Regions from separate parts of the Paenibacillus sp. FSL R5-0636 genome, predicted to be linked through region 2. Evidence: predicted binding sites of a transcription regulator. Region 2 holds the regulator's gene; each other region holds the start of a gene.
What was found. Region 2 encodes LexA, which represses DNA repair genes until DNA is damaged. Its sites were predicted from a motif close to CGAACATATGTTCG; they were not measured.

Region 1 (3,263 bases), 270 kb from region 2:
ATAGTCTCTCCTATTTCCTTCTGGCGTAAACGGCGAGTCATTTCCATAGCGGTGCGTGGTTTACGTTCAAGATAACGGAGGCCTTCCACATAAGCTCGTTGACGCTCATCAGCTACAACAATTTCTTCCAAATCAGCCTTCATAAAAGAATTACCAGTAATCATTCGATATTTAATCATGACGTCCTCGTGCACAGTCATGTTATATGCTCCGAAATGTATGATATAACGGTGGTCAGATTTCTTTTGACGTTCTACTTTAGTGATCTCTAAGAGTTCTCCTTCAGGAAAATCAGATAACACCTGCTCATCTTGTTCTTCTGCTTCAAAATCCAGTTGTATTACCATAGTTGTTTGTCACCTCATAGCAATAGATCAGTTATCGTCTTACTTTCAATACTTGTTAAGAAAAGACACCCTGCAACAATCAATCACAGGGCGTCCTATTGTTTAATATACTATTCGATTTCGAGGAGCAATTTTTCTTCTTCCTCTTGCTCTGCAACAATCTCATCATTATTCGGCGCAGCAACAATAGTGGATAAATTACTTGCTTCACGGATCTTATTCTCAATAATAAGGGCAATATCCTGATGTTCCTTCAAAAACTGCTTAGCATTCTCACGACCTTGGCCGAGACGCTCGCCTTCGTAGGAATACCATGCACCACTCTTATTCACGATATCCATTTCAGTACCGATATCTACAAGACTTCCCTCTTTGGAAATCCCTTCACCATACATGATATCAACATCAGCCTGTTTAAATGGAGGGGCTACTTTATTCTTCACAATCTTGATCTTAGTACGGTTACCAACCACATCGTTCCCCATCTTGATGCTCTCTACGCGACGTACATCTAAACGTACAGAGGAGTAGAATTTCAATGCACGACCACCCGGAGTTGTCTCAGGGTTACCGAACATAACACCGATCTTCTCACGAAGCTGGTTGATAAAGATAGCAATCGTATTCGATTTGCTAATGGCACCAGAAAGCTTACGAAGTGCTTGAGACATCAAGCGAGCTTGCAGTCCGACGTGGGAATCACCCATATCGCCTTCAATTTCAGCCTTAGGTACCAAAGCAGCAACGGAGTCAACGACAATAATGTCAACGGCTCCACTACGAACAAGTGCTTCGGCGATTTCCAGCGCTTGTTCACCCGTATCTGGCTGAGAAAGCAGCAATTCATCGATATTTACGCCCAAGTTACGTGCATATTTCGGATCAAGCGCATGCTCGGCATCGATAAAAGCAGCTTGTCCGCCTTGTCTTTGCACTTCTGCAATAGCATGAAGAGCAACTGTTGTTTTACCTGAAGATTCCGGTCCGTATACTTCAATAATACGTCCCTTTGGAAGTCCGCCTATACCTAATGCAATATCAAGTGCCAAAGATCCGCTAGGTACAACTTCCACTTGCATATGCGTGGATTCTCCCAGTTTCATTACCGAACCTTTACCAAATTGTTTTTCTATTTGACGAAGCGCCATATCAAGCGCTGCACGACGATCTGACAATCAGACCACTTCCTTCACTGTTTATAGTAATATAATAACGTGTTTTTAAGGTCTTGCCAAGCTTTTTTTCGAACATACATTCGTTTTTTTTGTCTTGGGCGTTATTTATCCCTTTTATTGTAAGCCTCCCTCCGGAGATAGAAGTTAATTAAATTCTCCACTTCACCGGACATCAACGACTTATGATCATGAGAAAGCATCGTGATCAAAATCTCTGCAAATATACAAAAAACCGCAGCAAAGAAATCTCAGTGCCACGGTTCTTCCGTATGTGTTTATTATAACTGGGCTAATCTCCCATTACAAGTCTGAACCCTCAAGAGGTGTCTCCACCTTGCGTTCCTCAAGTCTCCGCCAGAGACGATACAGCAAAGCCTTAACTGTTCGTAAGCGGATATTTTCCCGCGTACCTTTAAGATTAAGCTCATAAACCTCTGTCTTACGTCCCCGTTCAGCCAAGCCGATAAATACAAGTCCAACAGGCTTTCGTTCAGAATAACCCGGTCCAGCTACACCTGTAACAGATAAGCCGAAATCGCTGTCTGCAATCATTCTCACTTGGTCAGCCAACACCTCGGCAACTTCTCGGCTTACGGCTCCAGGGGCATTGGGTCCCTCCAAATAAGCACTTGGCACATTCAGCAGCTTTTTCTTTAAGTCATTTGAATAGCAGACGATTCCGCCGGCAAACATCGAAGCACTGCCTGGAATATTTGTTATACTCTCCATCAGCAAACCTCCGGTGCAGCTCTCTGCCGCACTTAAGGTCAGGCCGGCATCCGCCATCCAATCCACTATCAATTGCTCTAGCGGCACATCAATGTTCGCATACAAATGTTCCGGCAAAATCTCCTTGATTTGTTGTTCCAGTATCTCCAGCTTTTTTGTAGCTTCATGCTCAGAAGGGGCCTTTGTCGAAATACGAACAGTTACCTCTCCCTCTTTGGCATACGGAGCAATCGTTGGATCAGTCTGACTGCGAATCAGCTCAATGAGCTTGTCCTCCAGCAGTGATTCTCCGATGCCGGCAAATTTGAGCATTTTTGAATAAAGCGGTGTTTCGTTCGTCAAGGCGTGCTGCTGTAGCCACGGTACTGCTTTATCTACGAACATCGGTTTCATCTCACGAGGTGGACCTGGAAGCACAATATAATATTTCTTCTCATGCTCAAAAGCAATCCCAACCGCAAGACCGATTTCATTCGGCAACGGTGTAGTTCCTTCAATTATAAGTGCCTGTTTGCGGTTATTTTCGGTCATAACGATCTTACGATCATCAAAGAAACGTTGTACATGATCCATCGCCAAACGATCAATATGGAGCGTTCTACCTAGCGATGCAGCCAGTGCGTCTTTAGTCAGATCATCCTCAGTGGGGCCAATTCCGCCTGTAAAGATAATAACGTCGGCCCGACTCTGAGCGATCTCGATGGCTTGCTGCAGGCGGCTGCTGTTATCACCGACAACAGTTTGAAAGTATACATCGATCCCTATGGCAGCTAGCTCTATAGACAAAAACTGGGCATTACTATTCACGATTTGACCGAGCAAAAGCTCTGTCCCTACTGCAATAATCTCCGCTTTCATACCTGGCTTTCGCCTCCTAGTTATAATGTAGGTACACTGCTTTTAGATTTCAAAAAAGGTAATAGGTGCTTCACCTATTACCCTTCCTTGTATGTCCAGCTTACATTCTTACGCATTATGCAGCTGTAGCAGATCCTTATTCTTCACAAAATAA
Region 2 (3,263 bases):
GACTTCGGCATTCTGGGTAGGAGATTTAGAGGCATAAATCGTATCCTTGCCTTGTTTCTTTCTTTGCTTGTTGATTTGCTGTGTGTTGCGTTGAACCATTCTTTCCCAAGAACGGGCCATGTGCGTTCCCCCTAGTCATCCTGAAATATCTATGAAAAGGAACAGCGAGCTAATGTTTAAGCCCCTTGTTACCTTGTTCATGCTCATCGTTATCTACTACTTCAATAGTATTTAATTGTGCTCGGAAGTTATTGCGGATATTCCCCAGGTAAATTTCACGAAGCTTGGCGCGTTCCGCCACTTCCTCTTGATTAAGGCCTACGCTCTTCTGTTTGCGTGCCAATTCGTTAATTCGCGCGACCAACTCATCAATATTCAATACTTTCCCTCCCCCTATAAATTAATTCTAACTCTGCCATGAGAAAAAGAGCTTGTCAAGGTCTACTCCCTGCAAGCTCTACTGGTCATTCTATTATGTTCTCAGAAAATTAATAAATAGGTAAAGTAAGTATGTCTCCAGCGTTAATTTGACTACTCTTAATCCCACTTGAACGTTTAATTCCTTCTATATAAACAACTGTCTTCATATCAGCCGGTTTATTCTTAAGGGCAATACTCCATAGTGTATCTCCACGTTCAACCACAATCCGCTTCTCTTCCTTCATTATAGTCGTCGATCCTGCAAATACATTTCCCACTACTGTTAGGCCAGAAAATACTAGCACGATAATCAATATTAACTTAATAAAGAAGTCCTGACGGAACAACGAAATCATCCCTCCTAGCAAACGTTCCGTTATCTCTTTCACCTTAGCGGAATTACGGGCAACGTCATTATGTCCTAAAGATTCAACCACTGGGGCCTTATCGTAGATGCTGCGGTATGTACTGTATTTTAGCATAATTATCATCCTCCAAACACTTGTTCTTACTTTCGAATTCATAATAACACGAACATGTGTTTTGTTCAATACTATTTCAGAACAATTGTTCTCTTTTTTTCGAGAGACTCAAGTGGTTCATTTTATTATCATTTGTCTACCATTTTTTAACTCTAGCAGATTAATATTTATAATAGTTAGAACTTATGTTTGTGCGAACGGTAGTTCTATGTTATAATTTTCCCAAACATTACTATATGGGGTTGATTCCAATGTCAAAGATTTCAAGTCGCCAGCTGGCGATCCTGGAATTTATACGAAGCGAAGTCCGCAGCAAGGGTTATCCACCTTCCGTCCGGGAAATTGGAGAAGCTGTTGGCCTTGCTTCCAGCTCCACAGTTCACGGTCATTTGGACCGGCTTGAGAAGAAGGGACTTATTCGTCGAGATCCAACGAAGCCACGTGCAATAGAATTACTAGGCCAAGAGGATTCAGAGAATGTTCACCAATTCGCCCAGACCATCTCACGGATTCCTGTCGTAGGTAAAGTTACCGCCGGGGTACCTATCACTGCTACAGAGAATATCGAGGACTACTTCCCACTTCCTACTCACTATGTAGGTGACAACAAAGTATTTATGCTGTCAGTTATGGGTGATAGTATGGTGGATGCTGGCATTATGAATGGTGATTATGTAATTGTTCGCCAACAACAAACAGCGGACAACGGAGATATCGTTGTAGCCATGACTGAAGAAGATGAAGCAACCGTTAAGACCTTTTACAAGGAACGTGATCATATACGGCTTCAGCCGGAGAATCCAGCTTATGAGCCTCTTCGCCTTAATCGCGTAACTATTCTCGGAAGAGTCATCGGATTGTTTCGAGATATCCACTAAGTATGCACTCCTACCATAAAAGGCTGTTCCGCAAATGCGGAACAGCCTTTTTTCTGTGTATTTTGCTTTCTCAACCACTAACGAACATTTGTTCTCGTTCGCTAAAATGGGCATTTTCTATGAATAACCGTTTAGGCGTTCTGCTCATATCCTAATTAGAAAGGAGTGTTGTGCATAATGCCAAATTACCGAATTATTGTAGATCTGACCCAACGAATGTTATATCTTCTGGACAATGATATTGTGATTAGAGGTTTCCCTGTCGGTATTGGTAAGATGTTAACCCAATCCCCAGTGGGAGAATTCACGATTATTAACAAACAACCCAATCCAGGCGGTCCCTTTGGTGCCTTTTGGATGGGACTGTCTAAACCACACTACGGGATTCATGGAACGAATGATCCTTCCTCCATTGGGAAAGAGGTATCCCACGGCTGTATCCGGATGTACAACGAGGATGTGTTAACACTCGCAGCTATCGTCCCTATAGGAACACGAGTAACGATAAGGAATTGAATTCGCTGAGGACGTCACAGCCCCCAAATCACCATATACAGAATGGGGGTCATTACATAAGTAAGTATTTTTTCATTAGCATACTAGGAGTTTGGTGATTATATGTCGAATATTGTTAACAGGATTGCAAATTGAAAAGGATGTGTTTAGTTTTGAATAACTCAAAAATTAGAACCCTCGTCGATTTTAAAGTCGATGCACTGGGTAAGCTGTCCGGTTTACTTTTAAATGATGAACAAGCTAGTGGAAAAAAAGTGAATTTGCTCACCTCTTTTGGCAGCATTCAGGGAATCGTCTCTCCAGCCGTCTCCAACAAAGAGGATGTATTTGATTTAAAATCTTTGATGGATGATGTAATAGTAGACGAATACATATCTTATTTGGGAGCAGAACACCCTGATAAAAATTTCAGCTATAACTTTGTTGTCCTCAATGACGTTACTGTAAGACCTTATGCTAGTTATGGGACTCCGATCGAATACAAACAGCTGATTGTTTATACCGATCATATCACTGCCTTCAATTTTCTATAGGTTACATACTTACCTTAAAAAGCACCCTTGCAGCAACCCCCAATTTTGCGCCATTTGCAGAATCGGCAGGTTTCTCCGGGTGCTTTTTTTGGGCTAATTCCGAAGCCGATCCTATAATTCCACGAATTTCCCTTTTAAAAGATACTAGTGGGGATCATTCAGGCATATCTTTCAATAAGCAACAATTTGAGTCTAATGAGATAACTGGGAGGTGATTATATGCTGATTATCTTAGTGTACTTATTTGCTATTTTAGGAGTTGTTTTAATTCTAAGTGCCGCCATTATAAAATTGAAAACGCTATCCACTTCATCTGATATTTCTATGCTAGTTAATGCGGCTGCATCCTTTAACATCATTTTCACCAAAACATTCATTCCCCCCAATCAATCTCACTTGATCGCACTTAACGAACCTAATAAAAAATTAGCAAT
Region 3 (3,263 bases), 1.3 Mb from region 2:
TAAAGCGAATGCAGGCGTACAGGTTTCCGTATTTTGCGATTCGTAGGACTAGCGTAATAAATACCGTTTGGGATGCGTAAGGGATACGCACCGACACCGTAATGCTATGCGGATTAACAAACGAGAACACACGTTTTCTTTTAAGTCCTGTGCGTCTGCCTGTTCCGCCACCCCGGCATATTATGTGTTGAAGCTTCATACGTTGTTCACATATAACGCGACAAGAAATATAATATCATGAATATCGATAACGCGCAATCCTTTTTCGAAAAAAAATTATTCACAATAAAAATAACCCGTTCAGCCAGAACCGACACGGGTTATTATTGACGTGGATTATCTGCGCTCGTCACTTCTGCTTCTCATTCCGGCAAGACCCAAAAGTCCAAGCAGACCGAGCCAGCCCCAGTTAGATCCTTTGTTAGTTGCAGCATTCGTTGTTGTACTAGTTGCACGGTATTTGCCGGTCTGTGTGGTGTTGGTTGCCGGGTTGACAGTGCTGTTGGTTCTGTAGTTGTTCCGGGTGTCATTGTAGTTATTGGTGTTGTAGTTGTTAGGTCTGTAATTATCATCGATGCGGATCTTATCTTTCATAATGCTCTCATGCTGATTCAGCGTTCCGGTAGTGCCGTTCATTAGACTGCCTTCCGTGTTCATCATCCGAGTGTGTTCCGCAGTACCATCCATCCCGGTATTCGCGGCTGGGATACCGCCCAACGCTGCTGATCCCACGGCATTTGATGCATAGCTAGCTCCCATTAGACTCATTGATAATACAGTACCGCATGCAAGGCTTGTTATCAGCTTGTTCACAGTGTTATGCCTCCCTTTAAGGTTAGTTATCACTGATAATTTCCCCTTGGACGGCACTATCTATGCATGATGGTTTTACTCTTTTACTACATTAACTGTCTTGGTCACAGCATCATAAGTAACCTTTGCTCCAAGTGCCTCAGCCAGCGCACGTATGGGCACATAGGTCATTCCGGTATCGAGAACGCCATCGGTAAGCTTACGGCCGTTTAGGTTAATGGTCACTGTAACGTCTTTGTTCACCTGATCATCCCCTCCGGTAATCTTTTTTAAAGCCTCTTTGGCTTGGTCCGTCGTTGGACGTTTACCTGCCCGAAGTTGATCTATACTTAAACCGAAAGTCATCTGCAGATGTGAATAGTCTTTAAAAGAAGTCCAGTCTCCGCCCCATTCTAAACCAAGCCGTTTAGCCTCCTGTACAACCTCTTGCCAATCCGCAGTCTTATCTTTATCACCATCACGATTGATATCCCAAGAAAGGCTAGTGCCATTCGGCAGCAAAAGCGCAAAATCAAACGCAAGACCATAATTATGATAGCTGGTACCGCCTTTAGCGTTGGTAACTATCGGCCCCGGTTTGCTTCTACCCTGCGCATACAAAGCATTTTGCTCAGCAATGGTCCGTAGACCCTGAGTAATAACGATAGGGACTCCTCTCGCATGGCTTTGCTGAATCAAAACATTCGCACCTGCCGCCAAGACAGGATGAAGCCCGACCAGACGCGCCGCGGATTTTTCCCTCAATTGCTCCAAAGTCAGCATAGAATCACCCCTTTGGTATATTCAATGATCCCTTTGCCCTATTTGCCTGTACCCCTGTCCCCCTTAGGATGATTTCCACAAAAAAGGACAAAATATTTAACGAAAGGTGGGAGACATATGGATATCCATAGCGATAGCTATAAAGTGGCAGCCCTTAGTGAACAGGAAGAAGCACTGGAAATTATTCGGAATGCTGAAGCTTCCATTGCACATCTGACCGGTAACCCTACAGTTACCTTAATCGCTTATGAGAAAAGCGAAGGCAGCGGTTCTCAGCATTAAACGATGTAGACCTCGACAATATCATCCACATCGATCCACTTCCATTCCTCCGCCCACTGCAGCTTAAACTCACGCGAGTGGGTGTGAATGGAAGTCACAAAACCACTTAACATCGTATTTTCAAAAGGGTCAAAAAGAACAACTGTCACTCGTACATGACTCCGCAACGACAACGCCAGTGTACATTCGATCTCCTCCAGCTTCTGCTCATCCAGAATAGGCTTGATGCGGCGCAGCGTTTCCCGTTCATCTCTTATAATTCTTATCTTATGCTCCGGCAGCATCATGCGGCTGCTTTCCCACAGCCCGTTTTTCTCCAGCTTTTTGCCCATGGTAACCCCTCCTTAATTATATATCTATTCCTCTGAACACGAACGTATGTTTGTATTATATCCGCATCTTCGCATATTAATCAATAATCAGGAAAAAGATACCTTTTTCGGAATCTCTATTTTATCTAGAAGATGTATAATAATGTATATCTATTCAAGCTAAAATTCGCAGCAAAAAGACGCTGACAGATAAACTGCACAGCGCCTGATTTGATTTATTCTTGAACAACATCTCCAGATACCGAGGTAGCTTCACCTTCGGAATCTATAAGTCCAGTTGCTTCTCTTGCCTCATTAAGCTTGGAGATACCGAACAACATCGCTATATCAGCCTTTTGATTCAATTCATTAAATTGCTCAGCCGTAACATTTGCGGAATCTGCGCCCTGAGAAGCCTCTTTTTTTAAAGAATAAGCACTTTCAAAGGAAATTTTAGACTCTTCAAGCAACTTACGAATGTCTTCAGGCAAGCTGGAGGAAATTTTTACTTTCTCGGCTTGATTCGATAAATCAGTTGCGGTACTCTGGAATTGCTTAATTTTCTTCTCCAACTGCTTGTCCGTGAGTTCTCCTGCTGAATAACCCGTAATGGCTTCATTGAACTCCGCTAAAGAAGATTTTCCCGACTCTTCAAGTTTAGACATTTCATTGTAGAAGTTTTGCACGGTCTCCTGCACTTCTTCCTTCGTGGCAGGTGCCGATGAAGTTGAATTATTGCTGCAGGCGCTAAGGATGACAGTCATCATCAGCATTCCTATTAGTAAAGCTTTTTTCATTATTTATCCCTCCACTTAACAGGATAATGTCGGTTTGTGTAAAGCGCAAATGAAATATATGTAAAATGACTGTTATGTTATAATTATTTTAATTGTGATCAGGAAAGGAGAGTATTTATGCCTTATTGCACCACCTGTGGAGCGGAATACAAGCAGGGCGCTAAATTTTGTGGAGAATGTGGAACCAGCCTTAACGGTACCGCTCCAGTGACCGCCCATCGACCAGCAGAAGATAATCATGTCAATCAAGAAGTTGTGCTCTGGAAAGGCAAACCTGCCGGCATCTCAGATCGACTTA

Region 1: recA (recombinase RecA) is a predicted target of LexA. The motif match lies at 1,592-1,605, and genes of this name have one in related genera.
Region 3: MKX34_RS24195 (YolD-like family protein) is a predicted target of LexA. The motif match lies at 2,229-2,242, and genes of this name have one in related genera.

The regions. Positions count from the first base shown of each region.
Region 1 is NZ_CP150232.1:4,221,225-4,224,487, forward strand. Features, by position in the region: gene MKX34_RS19160 (RecX family transcriptional regulator) at 1-347, opposite strand, end outside; gene recA (recombinase RecA) at 458-1,522, opposite strand; gene MKX34_RS19170 (competence/damage-inducible protein A) at 1,823-3,109, opposite strand; gene pgsA (CDP-diacylglycerol--glycerol-3-phosphate 3-phosphatidyltransferase) at 3,218-3,263, opposite strand, start outside.
Region 2 is NZ_CP150232.1:3,953,383-3,956,645, forward strand. Features, by position in the region: gene MKX34_RS18040 (hypothetical protein) at 1-120, opposite strand, end outside; gene MKX34_RS18045 (DUF896 domain-containing protein) at 170-379, opposite strand; gene MKX34_RS18050 (LysM peptidoglycan-binding domain-containing protein) at 489-902, opposite strand; gene lexA (transcriptional repressor LexA) at 1,154-1,780, shown strand; gene MKX34_RS18060 (L,D-transpeptidase) at 1,958-2,296, shown strand; gene MKX34_RS18065 (hypothetical protein) at 2,449-2,829, shown strand; gene MKX34_RS18070 (hypothetical protein) at 3,049-3,263, shown strand, end outside.
Region 3 is NZ_CP150232.1:5,287,407-5,290,669, forward strand. Features, by position in the region: gene MKX34_RS24175 (hypothetical protein) at 1-199, opposite strand, end outside; gene MKX34_RS24180 (WGxxGxxG-CTERM domain-containing protein) at 337-813, opposite strand; gene MKX34_RS24185 (M15 family metallopeptidase) at 889-1,575, opposite strand; gene MKX34_RS24190 (hypothetical protein) at 1,693-1,857, shown strand; gene MKX34_RS24195 (YolD-like family protein) at 1,854-2,189, opposite strand; gene MKX34_RS24200 (hypothetical protein) at 2,405-2,965, opposite strand; gene MKX34_RS24205 (PH domain-containing protein) at 3,083-3,263, shown strand, end outside.